DNA from 3 places in the Ancylobacter sp. TS-1 genome. Region 3 is predicted to be linked to each of the others. Evidence: predicted binding sites of a transcription regulator. Region 3 holds the regulator's gene; each other region holds the start of a gene.
The links. The regulator HrcA, encoded in region 3, represses chaperone genes, less so after heat shock. The targets are predictions, from matches to a motif close to GTTAGCACTCNCNNNNNGNGAGTGCTAAC.
Positions count from the first base shown of each region.

Region 1: the regulator HrcA is predicted to act here: its motif matches at 2,082-2,110, upstream of groES (co-chaperone GroES).
Region 2: the regulator HrcA is predicted to act here: its motif matches at 7,182-7,210, upstream of groES (co-chaperone GroES).

Region 1 covers NZ_CP045144.1:1,095,377-1,105,335, reverse strand. The annotation lists gene groL (chaperonin GroEL) at 1-1,550, opposite strand, end outside; gene groES (co-chaperone GroES) at 1,628-1,942, opposite strand; gene GBB76_RS05380 (usg protein) at 2,249-2,563, shown strand; gene GBB76_RS05375 (exopolysaccharide biosynthesis protein) at 2,721-3,323, shown strand; gene GBB76_RS05370 (SDR family oxidoreductase) at 3,366-4,112, opposite strand; gene GBB76_RS05365 (peptidase) at 4,457-5,203, opposite strand; gene GBB76_RS05360 (transglutaminase family protein) at 5,309-6,145, opposite strand; gene GBB76_RS05355 (alpha-E domain-containing protein) at 6,160-7,104, opposite strand; gene GBB76_RS05350 (LysE family translocator) at 7,117-7,740, opposite strand; gene GBB76_RS05345 (circularly permuted type 2 ATP-grasp protein) at 7,871-9,292, opposite strand; gene GBB76_RS05340 (molybdopterin-binding protein) at 9,495-9,959, shown strand, end outside.
Region 2 covers NZ_CP045144.1:26,911-36,869, reverse strand. The annotation lists gene GBB76_RS00170 (electron transfer flavoprotein-ubiquinone oxidoreductase) at 1-525, opposite strand, end outside; gene GBB76_RS00165 (uracil-DNA glycosylase family protein) at 637-1,545, shown strand; gene GBB76_RS00160 (cytochrome ubiquinol oxidase subunit I) at 1,667-3,079, shown strand; gene cydB (cytochrome d ubiquinol oxidase subunit II) at 3,083-4,105, shown strand; gene GBB76_RS00150 (ribonuclease HII) at 4,127-4,756, opposite strand; gene groL (chaperonin GroEL) at 5,127-6,767, opposite strand; gene groES (co-chaperone GroES) at 6,815-7,111, opposite strand; gene GBB76_RS00135 (phasin) at 7,367-7,861, opposite strand; gene GBB76_RS00130 (phasin family protein) at 8,103-8,474, opposite strand; gene GBB76_RS00125 (PAS domain-containing protein) at 8,797-9,959, shown strand, end outside.
Region 3 covers NZ_CP045144.1:2,745,448-2,755,406, reverse strand. The annotation lists gene rph (ribonuclease PH) at 1-649, opposite strand, end outside; gene hrcA (heat-inducible transcriptional repressor HrcA) at 822-1,922, shown strand; gene grpE (nucleotide exchange factor GrpE) at 2,005-2,625, shown strand; gene GBB76_RS12945 (hypothetical protein) at 2,748-3,692, opposite strand; gene GBB76_RS12940 (alpha-ketoglutarate-dependent dioxygenase AlkB) at 3,744-4,385, opposite strand; gene coaA (type I pantothenate kinase) at 4,503-5,462, opposite strand; gene GBB76_RS12930 (phosphoribosyl-ATP diphosphatase) at 5,595-5,930, opposite strand; gene hisF (imidazole glycerol phosphate synthase subunit HisF) at 5,941-6,726, opposite strand; gene hisA (1-(5-phosphoribosyl)-5-[(5-phosphoribosylamino)methylideneamino]imidazole-4-carboxamide isomerase) at 6,759-7,502, opposite strand; gene hisH (imidazole glycerol phosphate synthase subunit HisH) at 7,490-8,152, opposite strand; gene GBB76_RS12910 (DUF2628 domain-containing protein) at 8,149-8,652, opposite strand; gene hisB (imidazoleglycerol-phosphate dehydratase HisB) at 8,683-9,276, opposite strand; gene GBB76_RS12900 (sulfotransferase domain-containing protein) at 9,500-9,959, shown strand, end outside.

The DNA.
Region 1 (9,959 bases), 1.7 Mb from region 3:
GTGATCAGCAGCGAGGCGACCGAGGCCGCGTTCTGCAGCGAGGAGCGCAGAACCTTGGCCGGGTCGATGACGCCCGCCTTGAACATGTCGACATACTCGCCCGACTGCGCGTTGAAGCCGAACGAATAGCTGTCCTGCTCAAGGATCTTGCCGACGATGAGCGAACCGTCCTCGCCCGCATTGGCGGCGATCTGACGGGCCGGGGCCTGAACGGCGCGGCGCACGATGTCGACGCCGGTCTTCTGGTCGGCATTGGCGGTCTTGATGCCGTCGAGCGCCTTGATGGAGCGCAGCAGGGCGACGCCGCCACCCGGCAGGATGCCTTCCTCGACCGCCGCGCGGGTGGCGTGCAGCGCGTCGTCGACGCGGTCCTTCTTCTCCTTGACCTCGACTTCCGTCGCGCCGCCGACGCGGATCACCGCGACGCCGCCGGCCAGCTTGGCCAGACGCTCCTGCAGCTTCTCGCGGTCGTAGTCCGAGGTGGTCTCCTCGATCTGCGCCTTGATCTGGGAGATGCGGGCCTCGATGTCCTTCTTGGAGCCCACGCCATCAACGATGGTGGTGTTCTCCTTCTCGATGACGACCTTCTTGGCGCGGCCGAGCATGCCCAGCGTCACCGAGTCGAGCTTGATGCCGAGATCGTCGGAGATGGCGGTGCCGCCGGTGAGGATCGCGATGTCCTGCAGCATGGCCTTGCGGCGGTCGCCGAAGCCGGGGGCCTTCACTGCCGCGACCTTGAGGCCGCCGCGCAGCTTGTTGACGACGAGGGTGGCCAGAGCCTCGCCCTCGATGTCCTCGGCGATGATCAGCAGCGGCTTGGAGGTCTGCACCACCGCCTCGAGCACCGGGAGCAGTTCCTGCAGGCCCGAGAGCTTCTTCTCGTGGATGAGGATATAGGGGTCCTCGAACTCGACCCGCATCTTCTCGGCATTGGTGATGAAGTAGGGGGAGAGGTAGCCACGATCGAACTGCATGCCCTCGACCACGTCCAGCTCGGTCTCGGCGGTCTTGGCTTCCTCGATGGTGATCACGCCCTCATTGCCGACGCGCTGCATCGCCTCGGCGAGGAACTTGCCGATCTCGGCGTCGCCATTGGCGGAGATGGTGCCGACCTGGGCGATCTCGTCGTTGGAGGTGACCTTCTTGGCGTTCTTCTTGATGTCGGCGACGATGGCCTCGACCGCGAGGTCGATGCCGCGCTTGAGGTCCATCGGGTTGATGCCGGCGGCGACCGACTTGGCGCCTTCCTTCACGATGGCCTGGGCGAGCACGGTGGCGGTGGTGGTGCCGTCGCCGGCGAGGTCGTTGGTCTTCGAGGCCACTTCGCGCACCATCTGGGCGCCCATGTTCTCAAACTTGTCCTCGAGCTCGATCTCCTTGGCGACGGTGACGCCGTCCTTGGTGATGCGCGGGGCGCCGAAGCTCTTCTCGATGACGACGTTGCGGCCCTTGGGACCGAGCGTGACCTTCACCGCATTGGCGAGAATGTCGACGCCGCGCAGCATCTTGTCGCGCGCGTCCGTCGAAAACTTAACTTCCTTGGCAGACATGTATCTCTCTCCGGTGGAGCGTGGAGGGCCGCGGGTGAGGCGGCCTCAGGCAAGCATTGCGGACGGAAGGGGCGGTCTCACGCGGCCTTCTTGGCGGAGGCGGTGTCTTCCAGCACGCCGAGGAGGTCGGACTCCTTCATGATGAGGTAGTCGACGCCGTCGATCTTGACCTCGGTGCCCGACCACTTGCCGAACAGCACCTTGTCGCCGGCCTTCACGTCGAGCGGCACCAGCTTGCCGGCCTCGTCGCGGACACCCGGACCCGCCGCGATCACTTCGCCCTGCGAGGGCTTTTCCTTGGCGGTGTCGGGAATGATGATGCCGCCCGCGGTCTTCTCTTCCGCTTCGATACGCTTGACCACGACCCGGTCATGCAGGGGACGGAACTTCATCGGTTCTCTCCAAATTCCTGAACGATCGTTTGATCCGGCAACACAGCGGCTGTGGTGCGGATCGCCCGTGCCTGCGCTGCATTGCCGTTCGGACATCTAGGCGGCAGGCAAAAGCGGCGCAAGGTGCGAACCGGAAAAAATTGGCAGTCGCGAAAGGAGAGTGCCAAGCATGGCGGGGCCAATCTGTCAGCACTCCGTCATTGATGCTGCTAGCCTATTGAATTTGCACATCAATTATAACTTACGGGCTTGCCGGCGGGCGGGCATGGCCACACAATTCGAATCGTCCACGAAAGGAGGTTCCACATGGCAGGCCATGAGGCATCGTCGAGCGAGGCGACGGCGGGCGGGCAGGTATCGGAGGATTTCCGCCGTCAGCTTTCGGGCTATGGGCTGACAACGGCCCAGATCCTCTACCGGCTGCCGGATCACCCGGCGATCCTGCAGTCCTATCTGTGGCAGTGCTACGATCTGTGCCCGCATTTTCCCGAGCTGAACCGCTTCCTCGATTTCTGGAAGCGCGAGCTGGAAGGGCCGCTGCATTCGGTGCAGGTCGCGCATGCGCGGCTCATCCGGCCGGCGGAACTGCGGGCGGTCGGCGGGCTGTACATGCTCAACTGAGCCGCCCGCCGGAGCGTGCCGGCGTGGCTGCCGCGAGGCGATCCGGGAACGACCGCCCAACGATGCCCTCTTCTTGACGCGAGTGTCGTGCTATGAGGGCGCGGATTGGGCGCCCTGTCGGCTGCCCAGCGCATGTCAGGCACCTGAGTCACGGCACGTGGATCACCGCTCGCCCCGCACATCGGAACTGCTCTCCGCCATCGTCACCGCCCATTCGGCGGAGCGTATCGGCGTGGGCGAAATCGTGCACGCGCTGCGCAACCGCGCCTTCGGCCTGTCGATCCTGCTGCTCGGCCTGCCGAACTGCCTGCCGATGCCGCCGGGCCTGCCGGTGATCTGCGGCGTATTGCTCTGCCTCGTCGGCGCACAGATGCTGATGGGCCGCGACGAATTGTGGCTGCCGCGCTGGCTCGCCAACCGCACCGTCTCGCGCGCGCTGATCGAGAAGATCATCAACGGCTCCCTGAAATGGATCCGCCGCTTCGAGGGCTATTCGCGCCCGCGGCTGCCCTATTTCTCGTCGCCCTCGGCGCGCTTCGTGCTGGGCGGCATGGTGCTGGTGCTCGGGCTGCTGCTGCTGCTGCCGATCCCGATCTTCGGCAACCTGCCGCCGGGCATCGCGGTGGTGATCCTCGGCCTCGGCCTCGTCGAGCGCGACGGCGTGTTCATCTTCGCCGGCGTGGTCGCCACGCTGCTGAGCGTCGGCGTGATGGGCTTCCTGAGCTGGATGCTGTTCCAGGGCGCGGTCGCCTATATCTGATCCGCAGGCGCGCCCGGCCGTTTCCGGCCGGGCCTTTCGCCGTCAGCCGCGCCCGACGAAGGGCGCGTTGGTCGCCATGATGGTCATGGTCAGCACATTGGCGTCGAGCGGCAGGCTCGCCATGTAGGCGACGGCACGCCCGGCATGGGCGGGGTCGAAGGTCGGCTCGACCATGATCTGGCCGTTCGCCTGCAGAATGCCGGTCTTCATCTTCACCGCCATGTCGGTGTCGGCATTGCCGATGTCGATCTGCCCGCAGGCGATGTTATGGGCGCGGCCTTCCAGCGCGACCTGCTTGGTCAGGCCGCTCACCGCGTGCTTGGTCGCCGTATAGGGGCCGGTGAGCGGGCGCGGCGCGTGGGCGGAGATCGAGCCGTTATTGATGATGCGCCCGCCCTTGGGGTCCTGCGCCTTCATCAGCCGGATGGCGGCCTGCGTGCACAGGAACACGCCGGTCAGGTTCACATTCACCACGCGCTGCCAGTCCTCGAGCGGGATATCCTCGATCGGCGTCGCTGCCGACCAGCCGCCGGCATTGTTGAACAGCACGTCGAGCCGGCCGAAGCGCTGCGCCACGGTCTCGAACAGCGCGGCGACCGAGGCGGCGTCGGCGACATCGGACGTCACGACGTGGCCGTTGCCGCCGAGCAGGGCGGCGACCGCTTCCAGCGGCTCGGCGCGGCGCCCGGTGAGAACGACGGTGAAGCCGGCCTCGCTCAGCGCGATGGCGGCGGCCTTGCCGATGCCGGTTCCGGCGCCGGTGACGAGGGCGATGCGATTGGCGTTCATTCTGGTTCCTCCCGAGGCCGGGAAGATGGACGAGAGCCGGGCGGCGGACAAGACCGCCGCGCGGGGCGGCCGGTTACGGCCCCTGCGCCGACAGTCCGCGCACGTCGCAAGGAACCACAAGGTGGTCGACGCGTTATCAGGGCGGCAGACAAGTCAATCATACGGGAGGTGAAGGATCATGCCCGCTATTCTGATGTGGCTCATCGGTATTCCGATTCCGATCATCATTCTTCTGTACCTGATCACCTGACGGTGACGGTACGCGCCCGCGATGATCGGGACGTTCCATGCAAGCGGAAAGGTCGGTCACGTCGCGCGTGGCCGGCCTTTCTTGCGTTGCCGGATCAGCGGGAGCCGCCATAGGGCGGGCGCGGGATCGAGTTATGCGCCGCGCGCAGGGCGGCCGACCAGCGTTCGCGCAGGTCGTGGAAATAGGGCTCGCCCGGCTCGATGCGGTAGTTCAGCTCGGATTCGTTGGCGTCCCGGCGGGTGACGAGGATGTCGATCGGCATGCCGACGCCGAGATTCGAGCGCATGGTCGAATCCATCGAAATGAGGCCCGACTTCAGCGCGTCGTACAGGTCCATGTCGTAGCTGATCGAGCGGTCCAGCACCGGCTTGCCGTATTTGTGCTCGCCGATCTGCAGGAAGGGCGTGTCGTTGGTGCATTCGATGAAGTTGCCGGCGGCGTAGATCATGAACAGCCGTAGCCGCCCGCCATTGACCCGCCCGCCGAACAGGAAGGAGACGTCGAAGCGGATATCCGCCTCCTTGAGCCCGGCACCGTACAGATCGTAGACGTGGCGCACGGCGGCGCCCACGAGCTGGGTGGCGCGGAACATCGAGGTGCAGGTGGAAAGCGTGTCCTTCCGGCCGGTCTCGGGGTTCTCCAGCCCCTCCTGCAGCGTCGAGATGACCGCCTGCGAGATGGAGAGATTGCCGGCGGTCGACAGCGCCAGAACGTGGCGGCCGGGCTCCTCGAAGACATGGAGCTTGCGGAAGGTCGACACGTTGTCGAGCCCGGCATTGGTACGGGTGTCGGCGATCATGACGAGACCGTCACGCACCAAAATACCACAGCAATAGGTCATGAAAGGCGCTTCCCCTGGTCCGCCGCCCATGCACGAGGCGGGCGACTTTTCCATGCGCCCTTATAGCGGGGCGCTTTCCTGCCGGGCAACCCGAGGCTTTCCGTACTACCCCTGAATCTGGCGGCTCGACTGATCGACCTTGAGGGCGACGGTGAGGTTCTCGTCGCCGCCGCCATAGCGATTGCCGCGCACAGGCGCGGCGCCGAGATAATCGAGGCCGATGGCGACGCGCACATAGGCCTCGGTCGGGCACTGCCGGTTGGCGGCATCGAAGCCGACCCAGCCGAGGCCCTCAATATGCGCCTCGGCCCAGGCATGCCCGGCCTGGTGGCCGGCGCGCAGCTCGGCCTCGGCACCGTCGCCGACCAGATAGCCGCTCACATAGCGGGCCGGGATGCCGACATGGCGGGCGCAGGCGGTGAAGATGTGCGCGAAGTCCTGGCAGACGCCGCGCTTCAGCTTGAACGCCTCGACGGCGGTGGTCGATGAATGGGTCGGGTCCGGGTCGAAGGTCATCACGTCGGCGATGGCGTCCATCAGCGTGTGCAGACGGGTGATGCGGTCGCCCTCGCCGGCGCACGCGGTTGCCGCGAAGCCGGCCAGCTCGATGTCGGGGGTGGTCAGCTCGGAGCCACGCAGGAACAGCGAGGGCGGAAACCGCTCGGTGACGCCGCGGATGACGCCGGCGGTGTCCTGCGTCTCGATCGCACCCTCGACCAGCACGCGCAGTTCGCCGATCGGCCCCTCGGCCGCGAAGGTGTGGGTGACGTTGCCGAAGGCGTCCTCGTGCGCCCGCAGGCGGCTGCCCTCCGACACGTCGATGCGCCACGAGACGACATACTGGCCGTCATGGTTGCGGGGCGTAAGGCGCAGGGTCTGGATCGCGCCGTTGGCCGGCGGGTCGTAGGTGTAGGTGGTGGCGTGGTTCACATGGATACGCATGACACGAAGCCGGATCAGAGCAGGTACTGCTCGGTGACGGTGGAGCCGAGGCGGTTGTTCTCGATGACGAAGGAATCGATGTACTCGTGCAGGCCGGTCACGAAGATGTCGTCCATCCGGCTGTTGCCCAGCTTGGTGAGGGTCGAGCGGGCGATGCGCTGGGAGCCGCCCTGCCGGCCGTAATAGGCGGCGATGTCGTCGAGATAGCGGGTGATGTTCTGGTAGCAGCTCGTCAGCGAGCGCGGCATCTGCGCGTTGAGAATGAGCAGGTCCGCCACCAGCCAGGGCTTCACGCTCTCGCGATAGACCCAGTGGAACGAGGTGAGCGCCGACACCGAGCGCAGGATCGAGGCCCACTGGAAGTAGTCCAGCGGTCCGCCGACATGCTCGGAATCGGGCAGCAGCACGTGGTACTTCACGTCGAGGATGCGCGCGGTGTTGTCGGCGCGCTCGACATACATGCCGACCCGCGAGAACCAGAACGCATCGTTGCGCAGCATGGTGCGGTAGGCGGCGCCGTCGAAGCGCAGCGAGGTTTCCTTCACGAAGGACAGGAAGCGCGCCAGTTCCTCGCGCGTCATGTTCTTGGTGGAGTAGCGCTTCAGCTCCAGCCAGGCCGAGTTGATGGTCTCCCACATCTCGATGGTCAGCGCCGTACGCACCGAGCGGGCATTGGTGCGGGCGATCTCGAAGCAGTTGCGGATGGAGGAGGGGTTCTCCGGCGCGAAGGCCAGGAAATTGACGACGTTCTGCTCGTTGGCCTCCTCGCCATGCACCTGCTTGAACAGGTCGGCGCAGCCGGCGGTCAGCAGCGCCGAGCGCCATTCATTGGTCGAGCCGCCATAGGCCGCCGGCAACTGGGCGAGGCGCTGGGTGACGTCGAGGATGCGGGCGAGGCAGTCCGCCCGCTCCATGTAGCGGGACAGCCAGTAGAGATTGTCGGCAGTACGAGAGAGCATGGGACCCGCGTTCTATTTGGCGTTGCGCCAGGCAAGCGTTGCCACGCCCGCCGCGATCAGGAGAGAGCCGCCGACCCGGTTGATGGTGGCGAAGAGCCGGGGACTGCGCACCGCGCCGCGCAGGCGGCCGGCGAGCAGCGCGTAGCCGAAGGCATTGGCGGCGGCGAGCACGAGGAAGGTGGTCTCGAAGATCGCCATCTGGGTGAGGAGGTCGCCGGCCGGGTCGAGGAATTGCGGCAGGAACGCTACGAAGAAGGTCAGGCTCTTCGGGTTCAGCGCCGTCACCAGCCACGCATGCAGGGTCATGCGCAGGGGCGACCCCGCCGTACGGGCTTCGCCGAAACTGGCCTCGCCGCCAGCCCGCCAGAGCTTGATGCCGAGCCAGATCAGGTAGCCGGCGCCGATCCATTTCAGCACGGTGAACAGCGTCGCCGAGGTGGCGAGCAGCGCGCCGAGGCCGAGCATGGAGAGCGTCATCGCGGTGAAGTCGCCGAGCGCGACGCCGAGGGCCACCGGCAGCGCCACCTTGCGCCCCTGTCCGAGCGCATAGGAGACGACGAGCAGTATGGTCGGCCCGGGTATCACCAGCAGGACCGCCGAGGCGGCGACGAAGGCCAGCCATGTCTCAATCGGCATCTGTCTACGCGCTCCCACCCTGCGTCATCCCGGCCGCCGCGAGGCGAAGAGCCGGGATCGCTCACCAATTCCGCAGACGATCCCGGATCGGCCTGCGGCCCTCCGGGATGACGATCAGATCGCAGGCTCCTCAGCTCTCCTCCAGCACCCAGGTATCCTTGGTTCCGCCGCCCTGGCTCGAATTGACCACCAGCGAGCCGGCCTCCAGCGCCACGCGAGTCAGGCCGCCCGGCACGATGCGCACGCGGTCGGAGCCGGTGAGCACGAAGGGGCGCAGATCCACGTGGCGGGGCGCGATGCCCTCGTCGACGAAGGTCGGGCAGGTGGACAGGGCAAGCGTCGGCTGGGCGATGAAATTGTTCGGGTCCTGCTTGAGCTTGGCGCGGAACAGCTCGATCTGCGCCTTGTCGGCGCGCGGTCCGATCAGCATGCCATAGCCGCCCGAGCCGTGCACTTCCTTCACCACCAGCTCGCTCAGATGCTCGAGCACGTATTTGAGATGGTCCGGCTCGCGGCAGCGCCAGGTCGGCACGTTCTTCAGCAGCGGCTCCTCGCCGAGATAGAAGCGGATGATGTCCGGCATGTAGCTGTAGACCGCCTTGTCGTCGGCGACGCCGGTGCCGACCGCATTGGTCAGCGTGACGTTGCCGGCATTGTAGGCGCTCATCAGCCCCGGCACGCCCAGCGCGCTGTCGGGCCGGAAGGTCAGCGGATCGAGGAAGTCGTCGTCGAGGCGGCGATAGATGACGTCGACCCGGCGCGGGCCCTCGGTGGTGCGCATGTAGACGACGTCGTTGCGCACGAAGAGGTCGCGGCCCTCCACCAGTTCCACGCCGAGCTTGTCGGCCAGGAAGGAGTGCTCGTAATAGGCCGAATTGTAGATGCCGGGGGTGAGGACCACCACGGCCGGATCGCTGCTGGCGCTGTGCGGGGCCACCGATTTGAGCGTGGCGAGCAACTCGTCGGTGTAGTTCTCCACCGGCGCCACGCGGTTGTCCGCGAACAACTCGGGGAAGAGCCGCATCATGATCTCGCGGTTCTCCAGCATGTAGGAGACGCCGGAGGGCGTGCGGGCATTGTCTTCCAGCACGTAGAAGGTGTCGGCGTCGACGCGCACCACGTCGATGCCGGCGATGTGCACGTAGAGGTCGTGCGGCACCTTCTGGCCGTTCATCTCCGGCCGGAAGGCCGGGTTCTGGTACACGAGGTCCTCGGGCACCACGCCGGCCTTGAGAATCTCGCGGCGGGAATAGATGTCCTTGAGGTAGAGATTCAGCGCCTTCACGCGCTGCTCCAGCCCGCGCGACATGCGGCGCCATTCGGTGCCGGTCAGGATGCGCGGGATGATGTCGAAGGGGATCAGCCGTTCCTGCGCATCGCTGTCGCCATAGACGGCGAATGTGATGCCGATGCGCCGGAAAATGAACTCGGCTTCCTTGCGACGATAGTCGAGCACGTCCGGCGGGACGTTGCTCAACCAGCGTGACAGGGCGGCATAGGCGGGGCGGATCGAGCCGTCCCCATTGGTCATCTCGTCGAAGGCGCCGCTCATTGGTGTAAATCTACTCCCCAACTTCCCCAAGTTAGCTACAAAGCCCGTGCCAGCGGAAGGGGAGGAATATCCCGCATTGCGATATTCGCAGTATTGCGTGGGGATTGCCCATTTGTAAGGCGCTGTGCCCTTGCTTGCGGCGGGCGCTGCGCTGAATTGCGGCGAATGACAGCGGCCCGGCAGGGGCGGGGAGGAGAATCGGATGACGAGCGCGGCGGAACCGGTGACGGCGGCGATCCTGGTGATCGGCGACGAGATACTTTCGGGACGGACCAAGGATCGCAACATCGGCTACATCGCCGAGTACCTCACGGCGATCGGGGTCGACGTGCGCGAGGTGCGCGTGGTGCCGGACGTGGAGGAGGAGATCGTCGCGGCGGTCAACGCGCTACGCGCCCGCGTCACCTATCTCTTCACCACCGGCGGCATCGGGCCGACGCATGACGACATCACCGCCGATTCCGTCGCCAAGGCCTTCGGCGTGCCGATCCATGTCGACCCGCGCGCCCGCGCCATGCTGCTCGAATACATCAAGCCGGAAGACCTCAACGAGGCGCGGCTGCGCATGGCGCGCATTCCGGCCGGCGCCGCGCTGGTGCCCAATCCGGTGTCGAAGGCGCCCGGCTTCTGGATCGGCAACGTCATCGTCATGGCCGGCGTGCCGGCG
Region 2 (9,959 bases), 1.2 Mb from region 3:
GCGCGTGTAGCGGTCGGTCATCTCGCCGTCGCGGCCTATCCCCATGTCGCCGGTGGCGATGCCGACGACCGCGCCGTCCTCGAAGAGAACCTCGCTCGCGGCGAAGCCGGGATAGATCTCGACGCCAAGCGCCTCGGCCTTCGCCGCCAGCCAGCGGCAGACATTGCCGAGCGAGCCGATATAGGCACCGTGATTGCCCATCAGCGGCGGCAGCAGCGCATTCGGCAGCCGCAGCGCGCCCGCCGGCCCGAGGAAATAGAAGCGGTCGTCGGTGACGGGGGTCTTCAGCGGCGCGTCCGCCTCCTGCCTCCAGTCGGGGAACAGCCGGTCGAGCCCTATGGGGTCGATGACCGCGCCGGAGAGAATATGCGCGCCGACCTCCGAGCCCTTCTCGACCACCACGACGGCGAGATTCTCGTCGAGCTGCTTGAGCCGGATCGCCGCCGCGAGGCCGGCCGGTCCCGCGCCGACGACCACGACGTCGAATTCCATGGCCTCGCGTTCCGGCAGTTCCGCCGCGTCCATCACTCAACCTCCGCCGCAACGTGCTGATTGGACTTCTTCCACGCTTGCCCCGACCTGACAACTCTCCCCGCGACGGATAGGATCGCCCCTTCGCCGGGAAGAATGCGCCTGATGACCTCGACACTTAGCGACACGGAATTTGGCGAGCGCGACGCGCTGGCCGAGATCCTCGCCTTCCATCTGGAGGCGGGGGTCGATGTCGCGCTGGGCGAGGAGCCGGTCGACCGTTTCACCGAGAGCGCTGCCGAGCGCGAGGCCGCCTTGGCCCGCACGGCGCGCGCGCCGGAACGCCCCGCGCAGGAGAACCCGCGCGAATCTTCGCGGCCCGCCGCTTCGATGGCACCGCCGGCAGCCGCGCGCGCGCCGGCGACGCCCGCTGCCCCGGACGAGGCGCCGCCGCCGCCCGATCTCGCCGCAATCGAGGCGCGCGAGGCCGCCGCCTCGGCGCCGGACCTCGACACGCTGCGCGCCCTGCTGGAACGCTTTGACGGCTGCCCGCTCAAGCACACGGCGACGCGCCTCGTCTTCGCCGACGGCAACCCGCAGGCGCGCCTGATGCTGGTCGGCGAGGCGCCGGGCCGCGACGAGGACATCGAGGGCAAGCCCTTCGTCGGGCGCTCGGGCAAGCTGCTCGACCGCATGCTGGCCGCCATCGGCATCGACCGCACGAACGCCTATATCGCCAATGTCGTGCCCTGGCGCCCGCCGGGCAACCGCACGCCGACGCCGCAGGAAACCGCCATCTGCCTGCCCTTCATCCGGCGGCAGATCGAACTCGCCAATCCCGACGTGCTGGTCTGTCTCGGCGGCCCCTCGGCGCAGACCCTGCTCGGCATACGCGACGGCATCACCAAGGCGCGCGGGCGGTGGTCGGACTACGACACCGGCAGCCGCGTCATCCCCGCGCTCGCCACCTTCCACCCGGCCTATCTGCTGCGCACGCCGCTCGGCAAGCGCATGGCCTGGCGCGACATGCTCGCCATCGAGGCCAAGCTCGCCGGTCTGCCGCCGCGTCCCTGACGCGATGCCGCGAGCGGTCGTCATGTCGCATAGGACCAATTGAACCGTTCCATACTGGCCCTGCCCGGCATAGGCTACGCCACGTCACCCCTCGCCGGCGGTGACGGCAGAGGGGAGAGCGATGGAATTCGACCCGATCCTACTGGCGCGCATCCAGTTCGCCTTCACCGTGTCCTTCCACGTCATTTTCCCGAGCTTCACCATCGGGCTCGCGGCCTATATCGCGACGCTGGAAGTGCTGTGGATCGCCACCGGGCACGAGCGCTATCACCGCATCGCGCGCTTCTTCACCAAGATCTTCGCCGTCTCCTTCGCCATGGGCGTGGTGTCCGGCATCGTGCTGTCCTACCAGTTCGGCACCAACTGGAGCCGCTTCGCCCATGTCGGCGGCAACGTGATCGGGCCGCTGATCGGCTACGAGGTGCTGACTGCCTTCTTCCTGGAGGCGACCTTCCTCGGCATCATGCTCTTCGGCTGGAACCGGGTGCCGCGCGGCCTGCACGTCTTCGCCTGCGTGATGGTGGCGGCCGGCACCTCGCTGTCGGCCTTCTGGATCCTCGCCGCCAACAGCTGGATGCAGACCCCGGCGGGCTATGAGCTGATCGACGGCATCGCCCACCCGACCGACTGGCTCACCGTCATCTTCAACCCGAGCTTCCCCTATCGCTTCGCCCATATGGTGACGGCCTGCTACCTCACCACCGCCTTCGTCGTGCTCGCGGTCGGCGCCCGCTACGTCTATGCCGGGCGCTACCCGGAGGACGGGCGCACCATGATGCGTATGGCGATCGGGCTGATCGCCATCCTCGCGCCGGTACAGGCCTTCATCGGCGACTCGCACGGCCTCAACACGCTGGAGCACCAGCCCGCGAAGATCGCGGCCATCGAGGCGCATTGGGGCTCCAGCGAGGATATCGGCGGCAGCGTGCCGCTGGTGCTGTTCGCCATTCCCAACGAGGAAACGGAGACCAACGACTACCAGATCGAGATCCCCTATCTCGGCAGCCTCATCCTCACCCACAGCCTCGACGGCAAGATCAAGGGGCTGAAGGAGTTCGCGCGCGAGGACCGGCCGCCGGTCGCGATTCCCTTCTTCGCCTTCCGCATCATGGTCGGGCTCGGCCTCCTGATGATCGCGGTCGGCTGGCTCGGCGCCTTCCTGCTGTGGCGGCGCCGGCTGTTCGAGACCGACTGGTATCTCGCCCCGCTCCAGCACATCTGGCCGATCGGCTTCGTCACCATCCTGGCGGGCTGGTTCGTCACCGAGGTGGGCCGGCAGCCCTATGTGATCTATGGCGTGCTGCGCACCGAGGACGCCATCTCCCCCGTCGCCGGCTGGGCGCTGGCGACCTCGCTGGCGCTGTTCGTGCTGGTCTACGCCGTCGTGTTCTCGGGCGGCATCTACTACATCAACCGCCTGATCGCGAAGGGACCGGAGGGCGCCGCGCTGGACCCGCCCGAGGGCGTTCCCAACCGCCCGCTCGCCTCCGCCCACAAGGCGACGCGCGCCGCCATCAACGCCCGGGAGGAATGAGCCATGGCCATCACCGTCGGCATGGAATGGTACCTGCCCGTCATCTGGTCGCTGCTGCTCGCCGTCGCCATCGCCATGTATGTGGTGCTGGACGGCTTCGACCTCGGCATGGGCATCCTGTTCCCCTTCGCGGCGAACGACCGCGAGCGCGACCAGATGATGAACTCGGTCGCCCCCTTCTGGGACGGCAACGAGACCTGGCTGGTGCTGGGCGGCGGCGGCCTGCTGGTCGCCTTCCCCCTCGCCTACTCCATCGTGATGCCGGCGCTCTATCTGCCGGTCATCTTCATGCTGCTGGCGCTGGTGTTTCGCGGCGTCGCCTTCGAGTTCCGCCACGTCGCCGACACCAGCCGCTATCTCTGGAGCATCTCGTTTGCCGGCGGCTCGACGCTGGCGGCCTTCTTCCAGGGCGTGCTGCTGGGCGGCTTCGTGCAGGGGATCAAGGTCGAGAACAACGCCTTTGCCGGCGGCCCGCTCGACTGGGCGACCCCCTTCGCGCTGGTCTGCGGCGTGGCCGTGGTGGCGGGCTATGCGCTGATCGGCAGCGTGTGGCTGGTGATGAAGACCGAGGGCGCGGCGGCCGAGCGCGCCCGCGCCCGCGCCAAGGTGCTGTTGCCGGCGGTGCTGGTGTTCATGGCGATCGTCAGCCTGTGGACGCCGATCGCCTTCCCGCGTATCGCGGAACGCTGGTTCACCACGCCCAACCTGTTCTATCTGGCGCCGGTGCCGCTCATCACGCTGGCGCTCGCCTATGGCGTCTGGCGCTGGCTCGAGAAGGGCTATGAGCACCTGCCCTTCTTCGGCGTCATCGGGCTGTTCCTGCTCGGCTATCTCGGCATCGGAATCTCGATCTTCCCCTATCTGATCCCGCCCACGCTCACCGTCTGGGAGACCGCGGCGGCGCCGGCCAGCCAGATCTTCATGCTGATCGGCACGGTGTTCCTGCTGCCGATCATCCTCGGCTACATCGTCTTCGTGTACTGGCTGTTTCGCGGCAAGGTCCGCGAGGGCGAGGGCTACCACTAGCCCTCAAAGGAGGGCCGCGTCCTATTCCGCCGCCGCCAGCCGGGCGCGGATGGGCGCGAAGGAGGTGCGGTGGTGGCGACAGACGCCGAGCTGCGCCAGCGCCGCCTGATGCTCGGGCGTGCCATAGCCCATGTGACGCTCGAAGCCGTAGCCGGGATGGGCGGCGCCGAGCGAGGCCATCAGGCGGTCGCGCGTCACCTTGGCGACGATCGAGGCCGCCGCGATGGACGCGACGAGGCCGTCGCCGCCGACGATGGTGCGTGCCGCGCACGGCACCGGCGGCACGTCGTTTCCGTCCACCAGCACGAGGCGCGGCGCCTTCGGCAGCCCGGCGACGGCGCGCGAGAGCGCCCACAGCGTCGCCTGCCGGATATTGTGCCCGTCGATACGCGCCGGCGGCGCGAAGGCCAGCGAGACCTCCGCCGTGGCGCAGATGGCCTCGAACAGCCGCTCGCGCTGCGCGGCCGACAGGCGCTTGGAATCGTCGAGCCCGTCCGGCACGCGCGCCGGATCCAGCACCACCGCGCAGGCGACCACGGGGCCCGCCCACGGCCCGCGCCCCACCTCGTCGACACCGGCCACCGGCACGTCGCCGGCCTTCCAGGCGGCGCGTTCCAGCGCGAAATCCGGCTTGGTGCGTCTGACGGCCATGGCAGCGGTTCCCGGAATCGACTCGCGGCGCCGATCCCCGGCGCCGGCCGGAAAATGCCGCCCCGGACGCCCGGACGCAACCGCGCTTGGCAGGGCAGTAGATGGCGCGCGGCGTGGCCATCCATGCCTTCACGCGGCAGCCCCAAGCGGCAGCCCAAGAGGTAGCCCCAAGTCGTGGATCCCCGGGTCAAGCCCGGGGATGACGCCGCTGGGCTCAAAAGCAAAGGGCGCGGCTCGCGCCGCGCCCTCGCATATTTGTGCACTCAGCCAACCGCAGGGGCGGATGGACGTCCTCAGAAGTCCATGCCGCCACACAAGCCGGCCTCGCCGGCTTGTGCACTTAACCCATCGCAGGGGCGGAAGGACTTCCTCAGAAGTCCATGCCGCCCATGCCGCCGCCGCCCGGCATGGCCGGGGCGCCGCCGTCACGCTTCGGCATGTCGGCGATCATCGCCTCGGTGGTGATCAGCAGGCCGGCGATCGAGGCGGCGTCCTGCAGCGCGGTGCGCACGACCTTGGCCGGATCGACGATGCCGGTGGCGATCATGTCGACGAACTGCTCGGTCTGGGCGTTGAAGCCGAAGTTCTGGTCCTTCGACTCGAGCACCTTGCCGACCACGATCGAGCCCTCAACGCCGGAGTTCTCGGCGATCTGACGGATCGGAGCCTCAAGCGCGCGCAGCACGATCTTGATGCCGGCCTGGATGTCCGGGTTGTCGGAGGTGAGCTTCTCGACCGCCTTCTTGGCGCGCAGCAGGGCGATGCCGCCGCCGGGGACGATGCCTTCCTGAACGGCCGCGCGGGTCGCGTTCAGAGCGTCGTCGATGCGGTCCTTCTTCTCCTTGACCTCGACTTCCGTCGCGCCGCCGACGCGGATCACCGCGACGCCGCCGGCCAGCTTGGCCAGACGCTCCTGGAGCTTCTCGCGGTCGTAGTCCGAGGAAGTCTCCTCGATCTGCGACTTGATCTGCGCCACGCGGCCCTCGATGTCCTTCTTCTTGCCGACGCCGTCGACAATCGTGGTCTTTTCCTTCTCGATGATCACCTTCTTGGCGCGGCCGAGCATGGCGAGCGAGACGCTCTCCAGCTTGATGCCGAGCTCTTCGGAGATCACCTGGCCGCCGGTGAGGATGGCGATATCCTCAAGCATGGCCTTGCGGCGGTCGCCGAAGCCGGGGGCCTTCACGGCCGCGACCTTCAGGCCGCCGCGCAGCTTGTTGACGACCAGCGTGGCCAGAGCCTCGCCCTCGACGTCCTCGGCGACGATCAGCAGCGGCTTGCCCGACTGCACGACCTGCTCGAGAACCGGCAGGATCGCCTGCAGGCCGGAGAGCTTCTTGTCGAAAATGAGCAGGTACGGATCTTCGAGATCCACCGTCATCTTCTCGGGGTTGGTGACGAAATAGGGGGAGAGGTAGCCACGGTCGAACTGCATGCCCTCAACCACGTCGAGCTCGGTCTCGGCGGTCTTGGCTTCCTCGACGGTGATCACGCCCTCATTGCCCACGCGCTGCATGGCGCCGGCGATCATCTCGCCGATGGACACGTCGCCATTGGCCGAGATGGTGCCGACCTGCGCGACTTCGTCGGAGTTCTTCACCTTCTTGGCGCGCTTCTCGATGTCCTTGATCGCCTCGATCACGGCCAGATCGACGCCGCGCTTGAGGTCCATCGGGTTCATGCCGGCGGCGACGAACTTGGCGCCCTCGCGGACGATCGACTGGGCGAGCACGGTGGCGGTGGTGGTGCCGTCGCCGGCGAGGTCGTTGGTCTTCGAGGCCACTTCGCGCACCATCTGGGCGCCCATGTTCTCGAACTTGTCCTCGAGCTCGATCTCCTTGGCGACGGTGACGCCGTCCTTGGTGATGCGCGGGGCGCCGAAGCTCTTGTCGATCACGACGTTACGACCCTTGGGGCCGAGCGTGACCTTCACCGCGTTGGCGAGGATGTCGACGCCGCGCAGCATCCTGTCGCGCGCATCACCACCGAATTTTACGTCCTTGGCAGCCATCTGGCCTACTCCTGAATTCTGTTGTGTCCGGGTCGCTTCGGCCGATGTCAGCCGACGATGCCGAGGACGTCCGATTCCTTCATGATCAGGACGTCCTGACCGTCGATCTTGACCTCGGTGCCCGACCACTTGCCGAACAGCACCTTGTCGCCGGCCTTCACGTCGAGCGGCACCAGCTTGCCGGCCTCGTCGCGCGCGCCCGGGCCCACGGCCACGACTTCGCCCTGCGAGGGCTTTTCCTTGGCGCTGTCCGGGATGATGATGCCGCCTGCGGTCTTTTCCTCGGCATCGAGGCGCTTCACCACGATGCGGTCGTGCAGGGGGCGGAACTTCAGCTTGGCCATCGGTAGATCCTCGGTCTTCCTGTCTCGCGCCGGCGTGGCGCGGGGTGAGCAGCTATGCGCTGGGCAGGTTACTAGCACTCTTCGAAAGCGAGTGCCAATGCCGCCGAAATGGGATGGCCGGGGAAGGGTGTCAAGCGCGTGCGGCGCTTAGGAAGCGAGCGCCGCCGCAAACATGTCGCGCCGCTTGCCGCCCGACATGAAAAGACCCGGCCCGCAAGGCGGTCCGGGTCTTGGTCATTCACGTCGAAGAAGCGTTCAGGACGCCTTCTTCATGGTCTTCTCCACCGACGCCTTGATCGGCTCGGCGGTGTCGGTGGCGACCTTCTGGGCCAGCGTCGACAGTTCCTTCGCCTGGGCCGAGAGAACGTCGAACTGCTTGCGCAGATGGCCGGTCGACAGTTCGACCGCTTCCGAGACGCTCTTGGTACCGAGCAGCAGGCCGAAATAGTCGAAGGCGGAGTTCACATTGGTGCGCAGCGACTCGAGCGCCACCGCGTTGTATTCCGCCACGCCCTTGGAGGCGGTGGAATAGGTGTCCTCGAGGAGATCGGTCGTCTCCTCGGCGCTGGCTTTCATCTTCTCATAGGCTTCGCGGGCGTTCTGCACGCCCTTCTCGGCCATTTCCCGCACGACGGCGGGGACTTCCAGATTGGTCGGAATGTCGAGCTTCGGCATCGCCGCCTCGAAAGCGGAGGTCGCAGCCTTGGCGACTTTCTTGGTGGACGCAGTAACCGGGGTGGCCTCAACCATGGGTTTTCTCCTCGCACTCGCGGCGGATACGGAAAGGCACCGACCGCTTCCGCGCTGGCGATCGTGCCATGACCGGCAGGCCGGCTCCGAACGGGAAGCCGGAGGTCTGCCCTGTCTCATCTGCCATAATTGTGCATTGCAATATCATATTGCAATGCACAATCAACCCGCCTGTGCGCTTTTTTTGCCGGTCCGCCGCAAACCCGCCCGGCGTCGGGCGAGGCTCGCCCGCAGCGTGCGGCTAGGTGCTTTTCGGGAAGCCGGCGGCCGCGCCGGCATGCTCGCCGAGCGCCTTGGTCTGCTCGGTGAGGCGGGCGGCCTGTTCCTTCACATATTCGGCGTGAAGATGGGCCCATTCGTCCACCGTGCTCGCCTTGGCGAGCCGGGAGGCGAAATCGAAACCGGCGGCGATGTTGGCTTCCGCGAAGTCCAGCGTGGTGCGGCCGAGGTCGCGCGCGTTCTCGTGCGCGGCATCGAACTGCCGGCCGGCATCGTCCAGCGCCTTGTGCGCGGCGTCGATGAAGCCGTCGATAGCCGCGCGGGCCTGATCGACGCCCTGCTCGGCGATGGTGCGCAGTTCCGGCGGAATATCGAGCTTGGGATCATTAGCCATGGTCGCAGACTCCGTCCTCGGGTGAATGTCGATCCTAGCCGCCGCTCGCCAAGGGTAAATCGGGGCACATGCCTACAACGAAAGTAGTAGGTGCGCTGCAAAACGCAACCCGAAAATGTCCCGCCCGGGCCATCGGCGGTTGCAAGTGATTAACCGGGATCGGTGGCATCCGGTTAACCGGAAAAGATGAAGCTGCCACGACAGGGCCCGGTTCGCATGGCACGCGGGGCCGGCCGGCATTATTGTTAGCTTTCGGCGGCATGCCTCTCCTGGCGGGCCGCCCTCTCCGGCGCAGTGCCGGCGGTCTCATTTCTGGCGGGTCATGAACACTCCGACGGACGGTTTCGGCAGCTCAGCGATCGACGCGCTGCGGGCCCAGGCGGCTTCCGCCCTGGCAGCGGCGGCGCCGGCTGTGCTCGTCCATGCCGACGGAACCCTCCTTGCCGCCAACCCCGCCGGCCGCGCCGCGCTCGACGAGCGCCTCGCCGCGAGCCTTGGCGCGCGTCTGGCGCCGGGGCTGCGCCCGGGCCGCCCGGCCCGGCTGGAGCGGGTGCGCCTGCCCGGCCGCCTGACACCGGCAACCTTTGCCTGCTCGCTTCTCGTCTCAGGCCCGGCCCGCGCGGTGCTGCTGGTCGCCCTCGACATCGCCCCTGTAACCGCCGCCGATGCCGCGCCAACCGCACCCGCAACGGCGGAAGCCGCGTCCGCTGCGGCGCCGGCCAGCCTCCGCTTCACCTGGCGCACCGGACTCGACGCCCGGCTCTCCGCCATCGACCCGCGCCTCGCCGCCGCGCTCGGCCGCGCGCCGGAGGAGATCGCCGGGCTCGACTGGCGCGCCCTCGGCGCCCATGGCGTCCACCGCGCGGTGCTGGAAGGGCTGAGCTTCAATCATCTTCCCGCCCTGCTGCCCACCGCGCAGGGCGACCTGCTGGATGTCGAACTGGGCGGCGCTCCCATCCGTGGCGAGGGCCTGCGCGGCTTCGGCATCGTGAAGGGCCGGCGCGCGCTCCCCGCCGGTTCGTCGCCCGAGCCCGCCGCGCCGCCCGCCCCACCCCGCGCCCCATACGCCGAGGCACAGCCGGCGACCCCGGCGCCGGACTCCTCGCCCGTGCGGGTGACGCTGAGCATCGTGCCCTCGTCGCCGAATGTCGTTCCGCTGCGCGCCGGCCACGGCGCCGGAAACGGCACGGGCGCCGGCGAGGCCCCGCGCGCCGACGGCGTGCGCGCCTCCTGGGAAGGACTGTCGACCGGCGAGCGCAACGCCTTCCGCGAGATCGCCCGCGCCCTCGGTGCCCGGCTCGAAGGCGTGGATGACTTCCCCGCGCCGCCCGAAGCCGCGCCGGCCGAGCCCGAGTCTTTCGCAGCTGAGTCTTTCGCACCCGAACCTTCCGCGCCCCAGCCTTCTGCGCCCGAGCCGGCAGCGGAGACCCCGCCCCCCGCCGCGCCCGTCGCTCCCGCTCCAGCCGCCGGGCCGGAAGGGCTGCA
Region 3 (9,959 bases):
TGGCGTTGAACTCGTCCTCGGAGAAAGGCGTCTTCTCGGCGGTGCCCTGCACCTCGACGAAGCCGCCGGAGCCGGTCATCACGAAGTTCACATCCGTATGCGCCTCCGAGTCCTCGGCATAGTCGAGGTCGAGGCGCGGCTCGCCGTCGATGATGCCGCAGGAGACGGCGGCCAGATGGTCGCGCAGCGGCACGGTGGGGATCATGCCACGCGACTTCATCCAGCTCAGGCAGTCGTGCAGCGCGATCCAGGCGCCGGTGACGGAGGCGGTGCGGGTGCCGCCATCGGCCTGGATCACGTCGCAATCGACGGTGATCTGGCGCTCGCCGAGCTTTTCGAGGTCGACCACCGCGCGCAGCGAGCGCCCGATCAGGCGCTGGATTTCCTGCGTGCGGCCGGACGGCTTGCCGGAGGTGACCTCGCGGCGGGTGCGCTCATGGGTGGCGCGCGGCAGCATGCCGTACTCGGCCGTGACCCAGCCGCGCCCCTGCCCCTTGAGCCAGGGCGGCAGACGCTCTTCCAGCGTCGCGGCGACCAGCACATGGGTCTCGCCGAACTTGACCAGGCACGAGCCTTCCGCATGGCGCAGCACGCCGCGCTCGAAACTGACGGCACGCATCTCGTCGGGCTGGCGGCGGGAAGGGCGCATGCGGCATCTCCTGAAATTCTTGGCCGGAACGAGCCCGGCGGCGCCGTCTTGTAAGGGCCGGACGGCCCGGGTGCAATCGCAGGGACCGCAGCTCGCTTGAACATGCCGCCCGATTACCGAGATAATGGGGCTGCCGCCACCGGCTCAGACGACGACAAGCGACAGGCACCCGATGCCCCTTGATCCACTGCTCGCTTCCAGCGCTCCCTCGCTCGCCCGGCTCGACGAACGCTCGCGCGAAATCTTCCGCCAGATCGTCGAGACCTATCTGGCGACCGGCGAGCCGGCGGGGTCGCGCAACATCTCCCGCCTCATTCCGATGACGCTGTCGCCGGCCTCGGTGCGCAACGTGATGGCGGACCTCGAGGCGGCAGGGCTGATCTTCGCGCCCCATACCAGCGCCGGCCGCCTGCCGACCGAGCGGGGCCTGCGCTTCTTCGTCGACGCGCTGCTGGAAATCGGCGACGTCTCCGAGGACGAGCGCAATTCGATCGAGACCCAGGTGCGCGCCGCCGCCCGCGCCCAGACGGTCGACGGTGTACTGGCGGAAGCCTCGAACCTGCTCTCCGGCCTGTCGCGCGGCGCCGGCGTCGTCACAGCCGGCAAGACCGATGTGCGGCTCAAGCACATCGAGTTCGTGCCGCTCGACGCCAGCCGCGCCCTGCTCATCCTCGTCTCCGAGGATGGCGAGGTGGAGAACCGGCTGGTGCCGCTGCCCAAGGGCCTGCCGGCCTCGGTGCTGGTGGAGGCGACCAATTTCCTCAGCTCGCTGACGCGCGGGCGCACCATCGCCGAGCTGCGCAGCGAGGTGGAGCGCACGCTCAGCGCACGCCGCGCCGAGCTCGACGAAGTGACGGCCCGCGTGGTCGAGACCGGGCTGGCGAGCTGGTCCGGCGGCGAGAAGGCCGACCGGCGGCTCATCGTGCGCGGCCAGACGCGGCTGCTGCACGATCTGCGCGCCATCGAGGACCTGGAGCGGGTGCGGCTGCTGTTCGACGACCTCGAAGCCAAGCAGGAGGTGGTCGACCTGCTCGGACGCGCCGAGGAGGCGCAGGGCCTGCGCATCTTCATCGGCTCGGAGAACAAGCTGTTCTCGCTGTCGGGCTCCTCCACAATCGTCGCCCCCTATCGCGACGGTCAGGGCCGGGTGGTCGGCGTGCTGGGTGTGATCGGCCCGACCCGGCTGAACTATGCCCGCATCGTGCCCATGGTCGACTTCACCGCCCGCGTGGTGAGCCGCGTGCTGGCCGGGTCGGGGACTGACGCGGCTTGATTTTTCCGGTGTTCGACCCGATATGGCGGGCGTCCGTGTGTCAGGCACGCACGGGCAAATCCCATTTCCCGACGAGGTATCCATGAGCGACGAGAACCGCACCCCGGCTGATCCGACCGATGTGGCGGCGGAGACGACCGCCGCAGCCGGCGAAGCGCCCGCGGCGACGGAAGACCTCGCCGCCCAGTTCGCTGCCGAAAAGGAGCAGCTGGAGGCCGAGATCGCCACCCTGAAGGACAAGTTCCTGCGCGCCTTCGCCGAGGCCGACAATGTGCGCCGCCGCGCCGAGCGCGAGGTCGCCGATGCCAAGGTCTACGGCATCACCGGCTTCGCCCGCGACATACTCAACGTCGCCGACGATTTCGAGCGGGCGCTCGGTGCCATCGACGACGAGGCGCGCGCCAAGGCCGAGGGCGTGCTGAAGACGGTGCTGGACGGCATCGACATCACCTCCCGCGCGCTGACGCAGACGCTCTCCAAGCACGGCGTGGCGCGCATCGAGGCGGAAGGCTCGAAGTTCGACCCGAACCTGCATCAGGCGATGTTCGAGGTGCCGAATGCCGAGCTTCCCTCCGGCACGGTCGTGCAGGTGATCCAGCCCGGCTACAAGATCGGCGAGCGCGTTCTGCGCCCGGCGCTGGTCGGCGTGTCGAAGGGCGGCCCCAAGGCGGCCCCGGCCGAGACCCCCGCCGCCGAGGGCTGAGGGCCGCGACGGCCACCTTTCGACGTCATGCCTTGAACAGGCATCGGCGGAAGACGTGGATCCCCGGGTCACGCCCGGGGATGACGAGGATTCCGGGCCGGAAGCGTCCCGGGCCCGGGGCGTCAGCGCAGCTCGATGCCGTCGCGCAGGCCGCGCATCGAGCCGAACTCGGCCTCGAAGCTGTCCGTCGGCGCGACGCCGACCATGCGCAGATAGCCCGTGCGCCCGAAGCGCAGCCACTGCACGACCTTCACCGGCTTGTCGGATTTGGCGTCCAGCGCGTTGCCGATCAGCTCGAACCCGGCCTGGCCGCCGATGCGCAGCGGGCCACCGCGCTCGACGCGCAGTTCCTTGATGCCCGGCACGGAGGCGATGGCCCGCTTGGCGACGCTCTCGCGGTCGTCCTCGCGGATTTCGCCCTGACCGACCGCGACGATGAAGAACGGGTCGTCGCCGAGTTCCGGCTTACCGGCATCGGCACGCGTCAGCAGCACGGCGCTGTTGCCGAGCACCTTGAGCACGCGATAGCCCTCCATCTGGTCGATGGTGAAGGGCAGGCGGGCCAGCAGTTCCTGCGGCGAAGGCGGCGCGCGGAAGACGACGGTGCGCAGGGCGTTCTCGATGGTCGCATCCGGGTAGCGCGCGGAGACCGCCTCCGGGAACTGCACCGTCACCATGCCGGTCTGCTCCTTGCCGCCGGCGAGCAGGATCCACTTCTTGAGCGCCGCGCTGCCGACGGTCTGGTAGCCCTTGAGCAGCACCGCCTTGATGCCGTCGGCAAGCTCAATGTCGCGGCGCTCCTCGACGGTCACGCCCTGGCTCTGCAACTCCTGCGGCGCGAAGCTGGCGGTGATCTCCTGGAAGGCGGGCTTGGGCATCTCCAGCACGAGGATCGACGCCTTGGTGGCACGGTCCTGGAAGCCGGGTACGCCCGGAATCTCGACCATGCCTTCCGGCGGGACGAGCCCGATCGTGCCCTGATTGGGGAAAACCGCCTGAGCGGCGGCGGGAAAGCTCAACGCCACCAGCGAAAAGGCGGCAAGGGCGGCACGGACGAAACGACGCATTCGCAATCCTTCGGGTTTCACAACCGCAACTTCGCCTTTTCTGCGGGTCCATCAAGGCAGAATTTCGCTGGAGGCGCCCGGCCGCACCCGCCGTAACGTCAGATTGATGCGGCCGGGCTGGCGCAGCAGGGTCGAACTGTCGGGCAGAATGCGGTCAATGCCATGGAAGGCAAGCCGCGCCGGGCCGGACAGCACCAGCACATCGCCCGAGGCGAGGCGGACCGAGCGGGTGGGCGCGCGGCGTGTGGTGCCGCCGATGCGGAACACCGCGCTGTCTCCCAGCGAGAGCGAGAGCACGGGCGCCGAGAACTCCTCCTCGTCGCGGTCCTGGTGCAGCCCCATGCGCGCGCCGGGCGCGTACCAGTTGATCAGGCATGCCTCCGGCCGCAGCGCCGTGCCGGCCAGCGCGTCCCAGGCCACCAGCAGCCGCGCCGGCATGGCGGGCCAGGGCTCGCCGGTCTCGGGATGGGTCGGCTGGTAGCGGTAGCCGGTCGTGTCCGAGACCCAGCCGAGCGGGCCGCAATTCGACATCCGCACCGAGAAGGGCTGGCCGGTCTTCGGCATGCGCGGCGTGAACAGCGGCGCGCGCGCCAGCACCTCGCGCAACTCCTCCGCCAGCGCCTCCTGCCCCGCCCGGTCCAGCCAGCCGGGCCAGTAGAGGCAGCCGGGCACGATCTCCACCGGTGCGCTCATCTCAATTTCCGTCATCCCGGCCGAAGGGTAGCGCAGAGCCGGGATCGTTGGACATTCCGGATCGTCACGCGGTCCCGGATGCGGCCTGCGGCCGCTCCGGGACGACGACGACCACTCTCACAGTTTCCTCAGCGCCACCGCCTCGACCTCGTGATCGCCGCCCTTGCGCAGGATGAGGTCGGCGCGCTGGCGGGTGGGCAGGATGTTCTCGGTGAGGTTCACGAGATTGATCGAGCGCCAGATGGCCCGCGCGGTGGCATCCGCCTCGGAATCGGAGAAGCTGGAATAGCGATGGAAATAGGCCTTCGGGTCGCGGAAGGCGGTCTCGCGCAGGCGCATGAAGCGCTCGACATACCAGCGTTCCAGGATCGCCTCGTCGGCGTCGATGTAGATCTTGAAGTCGAAGAAGTCGGAAACGAAGGGAATGCCCTTGCCGTCCTTGGGCGGTCGGCTGGTCTGCAGTACGTTCAGCCCCTCGACGATAAGGATGTCCGGCTGGTCGACCTCGACCTGGGCGTTCGGCATCACGTCGTAGTTGAAATGGCTGTAGACCGGCGCGCGCACCGGCCGGCGGCCGGCCTTGATGTCGGTGAGGAAGTGCAGCAGCGCCGGCAGGTCGTAGCTTTCGGGGAAGCCCTTGCGCCCCATCAGCCCTTCCTGCTCCAGCACCGCGTTGGGCAGCAGGAAGCCGTCCGTGGTGACGAGCGCGACCTTCGGGGTGTTGGGCCAGCGCCCGAGCAGGGCCTGCAGCACGCGCGAGGTGGTGGACTTGCCGACCGCGACCGAGCCGGCGACGCCGATGATGTAGGGCATCTTGCCGTCCTGCTCGGGGCCGAGGAATTTCTCCATCGACCGGAACAGCTTCTGCGTCGCGCCGACATAGATCGACAGAAGGCGCGACAGAGGCAGGTAGATTTCCTCGATCTCGGGCAGCGACAGGCGGTCGTTGAGACCCTGCAGGCGCTGGATCTCCTCCGGCTGAAGCGGCTGGGGCGTGTCGGCGCGCAGCGCGGCCCATTCGGCACGGCTGAAATTACGGAAGGGCGACAGCCCAACCTGGTCGAGCTTCAATTCCATGGCTGCGTTTCCCGGCTCGCCTGGACATTCTCGGCGCCAGGCGTTGGTCGACCGTATACCACTTTTCGGCGGTCGATGATACCGCCCGGCCGGGCCGGCATCCGCTCCGGAATCCGATGGCCGGCGACCGCCTCAGCCCTTGGGGCGGGACGCCTTTTCCTCGAGGCCGGAACGGCTCGTCCGGCGACCCAGTTCCGCATAGACGTCTTCCAACGACACGCCACGCGCCTGAAGCAGCACGAGGAGATGGTAGAGAAGATCGGCGCTCTCCGATACGACCGCTTTGGTATCGGGTCCGACCGCCGCCAGCGCCGTCTCGACCGCCTCCTCGCCCAGCTTCTGGGCGCATTTGGCGACGCCCTTGGCGATCAGCGCGCGTGTGTAGGACGCCTCGCTGTCGCTGGCGGCGCGGCGGGCGACGATGGCGGCCAGATCGTCGAGATCGATGCGGGTTGCGTCCTTCGCCATCGCGGCCTCCCTAGAAATCGCCGCCATTGAGGCGGACCGGCAGACCGGCGTCGGCCAGGCGCTGCTTCGCCTCGCCGATGGTGAAGGTGCCGAAATGGAAGATCGAGGCCGCCAGAACGGCCGAGGCGCCGCCCTTGGCTATGCCGTCGACCAGATGGTCGAGTGTGCCGACACCGCCCGAGGCGATCACCGGCACCACGACCGCATCCGAGATGGCGCGGGTGAGCGCGAGGTCGAAGCCCTCGCCGGTGCCGTCGCGGTCCATCGAGGTCAGCAGGATCTCGCCGGCCCCCAGCGCCACCACCTCGCGGGCGTATTCCACCGCGTCGAGGCCGGTGCGGTTGCGCCCGCCATGGGTGAAGATCTCCCAGCGGTCCGGCTCGCTCATCCCCGACACTTTCTTGGCGTCGATGGCGACGACGATGCACTGCTCGCCGAATTTCGCGGCCGCCTCGCGCACGAACTCCCGCCGGTTCACGGCGGCGGTGTTGATCGACACCTTGTCGGCGCCGGCGTTGAGCAGGGCGCGAATGTCCTCCACCGTGCGCACGCCCCCGCCGACGGTGAGCGGCATGAAGCACTGCTCGGCGGTGCGGCTCACCACGTCGATCAGCGTCGAGCGGGCCTCGACGCTGGCGGTGATGTCGAGGAAGCACAATTCGTCCGCGCCGGCGGCATCATAGGCCTTGGCCGCCTCGACGGGATCGCCGGCGTCGCGCAGGTCGACGAATTTGACGCCTTTGACGACGCGCCCGTCCTTCACGTCGAGGCAGGGGATGACGCGGACCTTGAGCATGGAATCCCCGCTTGATGTCGCGCCCGCCGCGCTCATGCCGGCAGCCCCGCCACCAGCGCCAGCGCGGCACGGGGGTCGAGGCGGCCATCATAGAGCGCGCGGCCGGTGATGGCGCCTTCGAGCTTGGCGGCGCGGGGCTCCAGCAGCGCCTTCACGTCGTCGAGCGAGGCGAGCCCGCCCGAGGCGATGACCGGAATCGACACGGCGTCCGCCAGCGCGATGGTGGCGTCGAGGTTGAGGCCCTTGAGCAGACCGTCGCGGGCGATGTCGGTGTAGATGATGGCGGCGACGCCGGCATCCTCGAAGCGGCGGGCGAGCTCGGTCGCCTCCAGATCCGAGGTCTCTGCCCAGCCTTCCACCGCCACGCGGCCGTCGCGCGCGTCGATGCCCACCGCGACGCGGCCGGGGAATCGGCGCGCCGCCTCCTTCACAAAGGCCGGGTCGCGCACCGCGGCGGTGCCGAGGATGACGCGGGTGATGCCCTTCTCCAGCCATGCCGCGACGCCGGCGAGGTCGCGAATGCCGCCGCCGAGCTGCACCGGCATGCCGACGGCCTCGAGGATCCGCTCCACCGCATGGGCGTTCACCGGCTTGCCGGCGAAGGCGCCGTCGAGATCGACGATGTGCAGATAGCGGAAGCCCTGGCTCTCGAACTGTGCCGCCTGCTGGGCGGGATCGTGGTTGAAGACGGTGGCGCGCGCCATGTCGCCCTGCTGCAGGCGCACGCACTTGCCGTCCTTGAGGTCGATGGCGGGAAAGAGGATCACGGCGTCCATTTCAGGAAATTGGCGAGCAGAGCGAGGCCGAGGCGCTGGCTCTTCTCGGGATGGAACTGGGTGCCGGCGATGTTGTCGCGGCCGACCATCGCGGTGATCTTGCCGCCATAGTCGCTGGTCGCAATCACCTCGCCCGGATGCGCGGCCTTGAGATGGTAGGAGTGGACGAAATAGGCGTCGAGGCCCGAGGGCCCCGTCGGTATGCCGTCGAGGATCGGGTGGGGGCGCGCCACGTCGAGCGAGTTCCAGCCCATATGCGGGATCTTGAGCGCCGGGTCGGAGGGCTCGATCTTGACCACGTCGCCCGCGATCCAGCCGAGGCCGGCGGTCTCGCCATGCTCCAGGCCGCGCGTGGCCATGAGCTGGAGCCCGACGCAGATGCCCAGGAACGGCCGGCCGCGCGCGATCACCGCCTCGGTCAGCGCCTCCACCATGCCGGGAACGGCATCGAGGCCGCGCCGGCAGTCGGCATAGGCGCCCACCCCCGGCAGCACGATGCGGTCGGCGCGGCGCACCACCTCGGGATCGGCCGTCACCAGCACGGACTTGCCGGTAGCGCTCTCGCGGGCCGCGCGCTCCAGTGCCTTGCCCGCCGAGTGCAGGTTGCCGGAACCGTAGTCGATGAGGGCGACGGGCACGGGCGCGGTCATCGGCTGGCCTCCGGGAACAGGCCGAGCACGGCGGGCTCGGACCGGCGGACCGGCGAGGGCACGGGTGACCGCGACCACAGGGCGACCGGAAGGAACGAGGCGCCGCCGCCGGTTCCGGCGAGACGGGCGTCGAAATAGCGCTGCTCGGCCGCCTCCAGCCGGGCCGCGACGACGCTGCCGGCCTCCTCATAGCCGCGCGCGGCGAGCGAGGCGTGGCGCAGGCCCGAAAGCTGCACCGCCACCGCCACATTGGCGACGAGGAGAAGCGCCAGCGCTTCGAAATCGAGGTCGAGCGCGAGCACGCCCGCCACCACCGCGCCCTGCACGAACAGATACAGGACCAGCGCCAGCCACAGGCCATGGCGCAGCAACACCAGCGGCGCGAGCAGAAGCGCGCTCCACGCCGTGCGCTCGGGCACGAAGACGAAGCCCTCGGCCCAGCGAAGGGTGGTGTCCGCCTCGTCCGCCCCGTGGGGCTCGAAGACTGTCCAGACCGCCATGATGTTCCCGTCCGCTCTCAGCCGCCGAAATCAGCCACCAAGGCTGCCCTTGGTGGAAGGGATTTCGCCCGCCGCCGCCGGATCGATCGCCACCGCCGCGCGCAGCGCCCGGGCGAGGCCCTTGAAGCAGCTCTCCGCAATATGGTGCGCGTTGACGCCGTACAGCGTCTCGACATGCAGCGTCAGCCCTGCATTGACGGCGAAGGCCTGGAAGAACTCGCGCACCAGCTCGGTGTCGAACTCGCCGATCTTGGGCGCGGGGAACTCGGTGCGGAAGACGAGGAAGGGCCGGCCGGAAATGTCGAGCGCGACGCGGGTCAGCGTCTCGTCCATCGGCAAATGCAGGCTGGCATAGCGGGTGATGCCGCGCATGTCGCCGAGCGCCGTCCTCAGCGCCTGGCCGAGCGCGATGCCGACATCCTCCACCGTGTGGTGGAAGTCGATGTGCAGGTCGCCCGTCGCCTCGATGTCCATGTCGATGCGCGAATGGCGGGCGAGCAGGTCCAGCATGTGGTCGAAGAAGCCGACCCCGGTCGCGATCGTCGCCTTTCCCGTGCCGTCGAGATCGATGGCGAGGCGGATCTGCGTTTCCTTGGTGGCGCGGGTGATGCTGGCCGTGCGCATGGCGAGGGGCTCCCGGAAGAGCGCGCGTCTTAGCAGCTAACGTCTTGCGATGCCACAGCGCTCTGTGACACAGTCCGATTCGTCGGGGGGCACGGCAATACTGAGTAGCTTGCCGGGAGCCGATGGTATTATGGGACTACGAACCAATTTTGATCTTCTGGTGCGAAAGCGCCGCGTAAATCTTCTGACCCACCACAAATGCGCAAGCACTTGGCTACTTGGCGTGGTCAACCGCATCGCGCGCGAGAACGGACTTAAATACCTTCACTCGCAGTATGGAACGGCCGTTCCCTCGCGCAAACACCATGTTTCGCTGCTGATCAACGCGATCTATCCGACGGTCGCGCCGCAGCTGGACGTGCCGTCCTTCCACATCATCCGCAATCCGCTGAGCATTATCGCCTCGGCCTATTATTCCCACCGCACCACGCATTCGACCGAGGGCTGGGACGTTCTGGAGAAGCAGCGCGCGCTGCTGCAGTCGACCGACAAGACGACCGGCATGATGCTCACCCTCGCCTTTCTGGAGGCGGCCGAGTTCTATCCCGGCACGCCGGGGCCGCTGCACGGCCTGCGGACCTGGAATTTCGACGACGGGCGCATCGCCACGATCCGCATGGAGGACATGGTGAAGGATGTTCCCGGCTTCCTGCGGCGCCTGGGCGCCAGCCTGGGGGACGGCC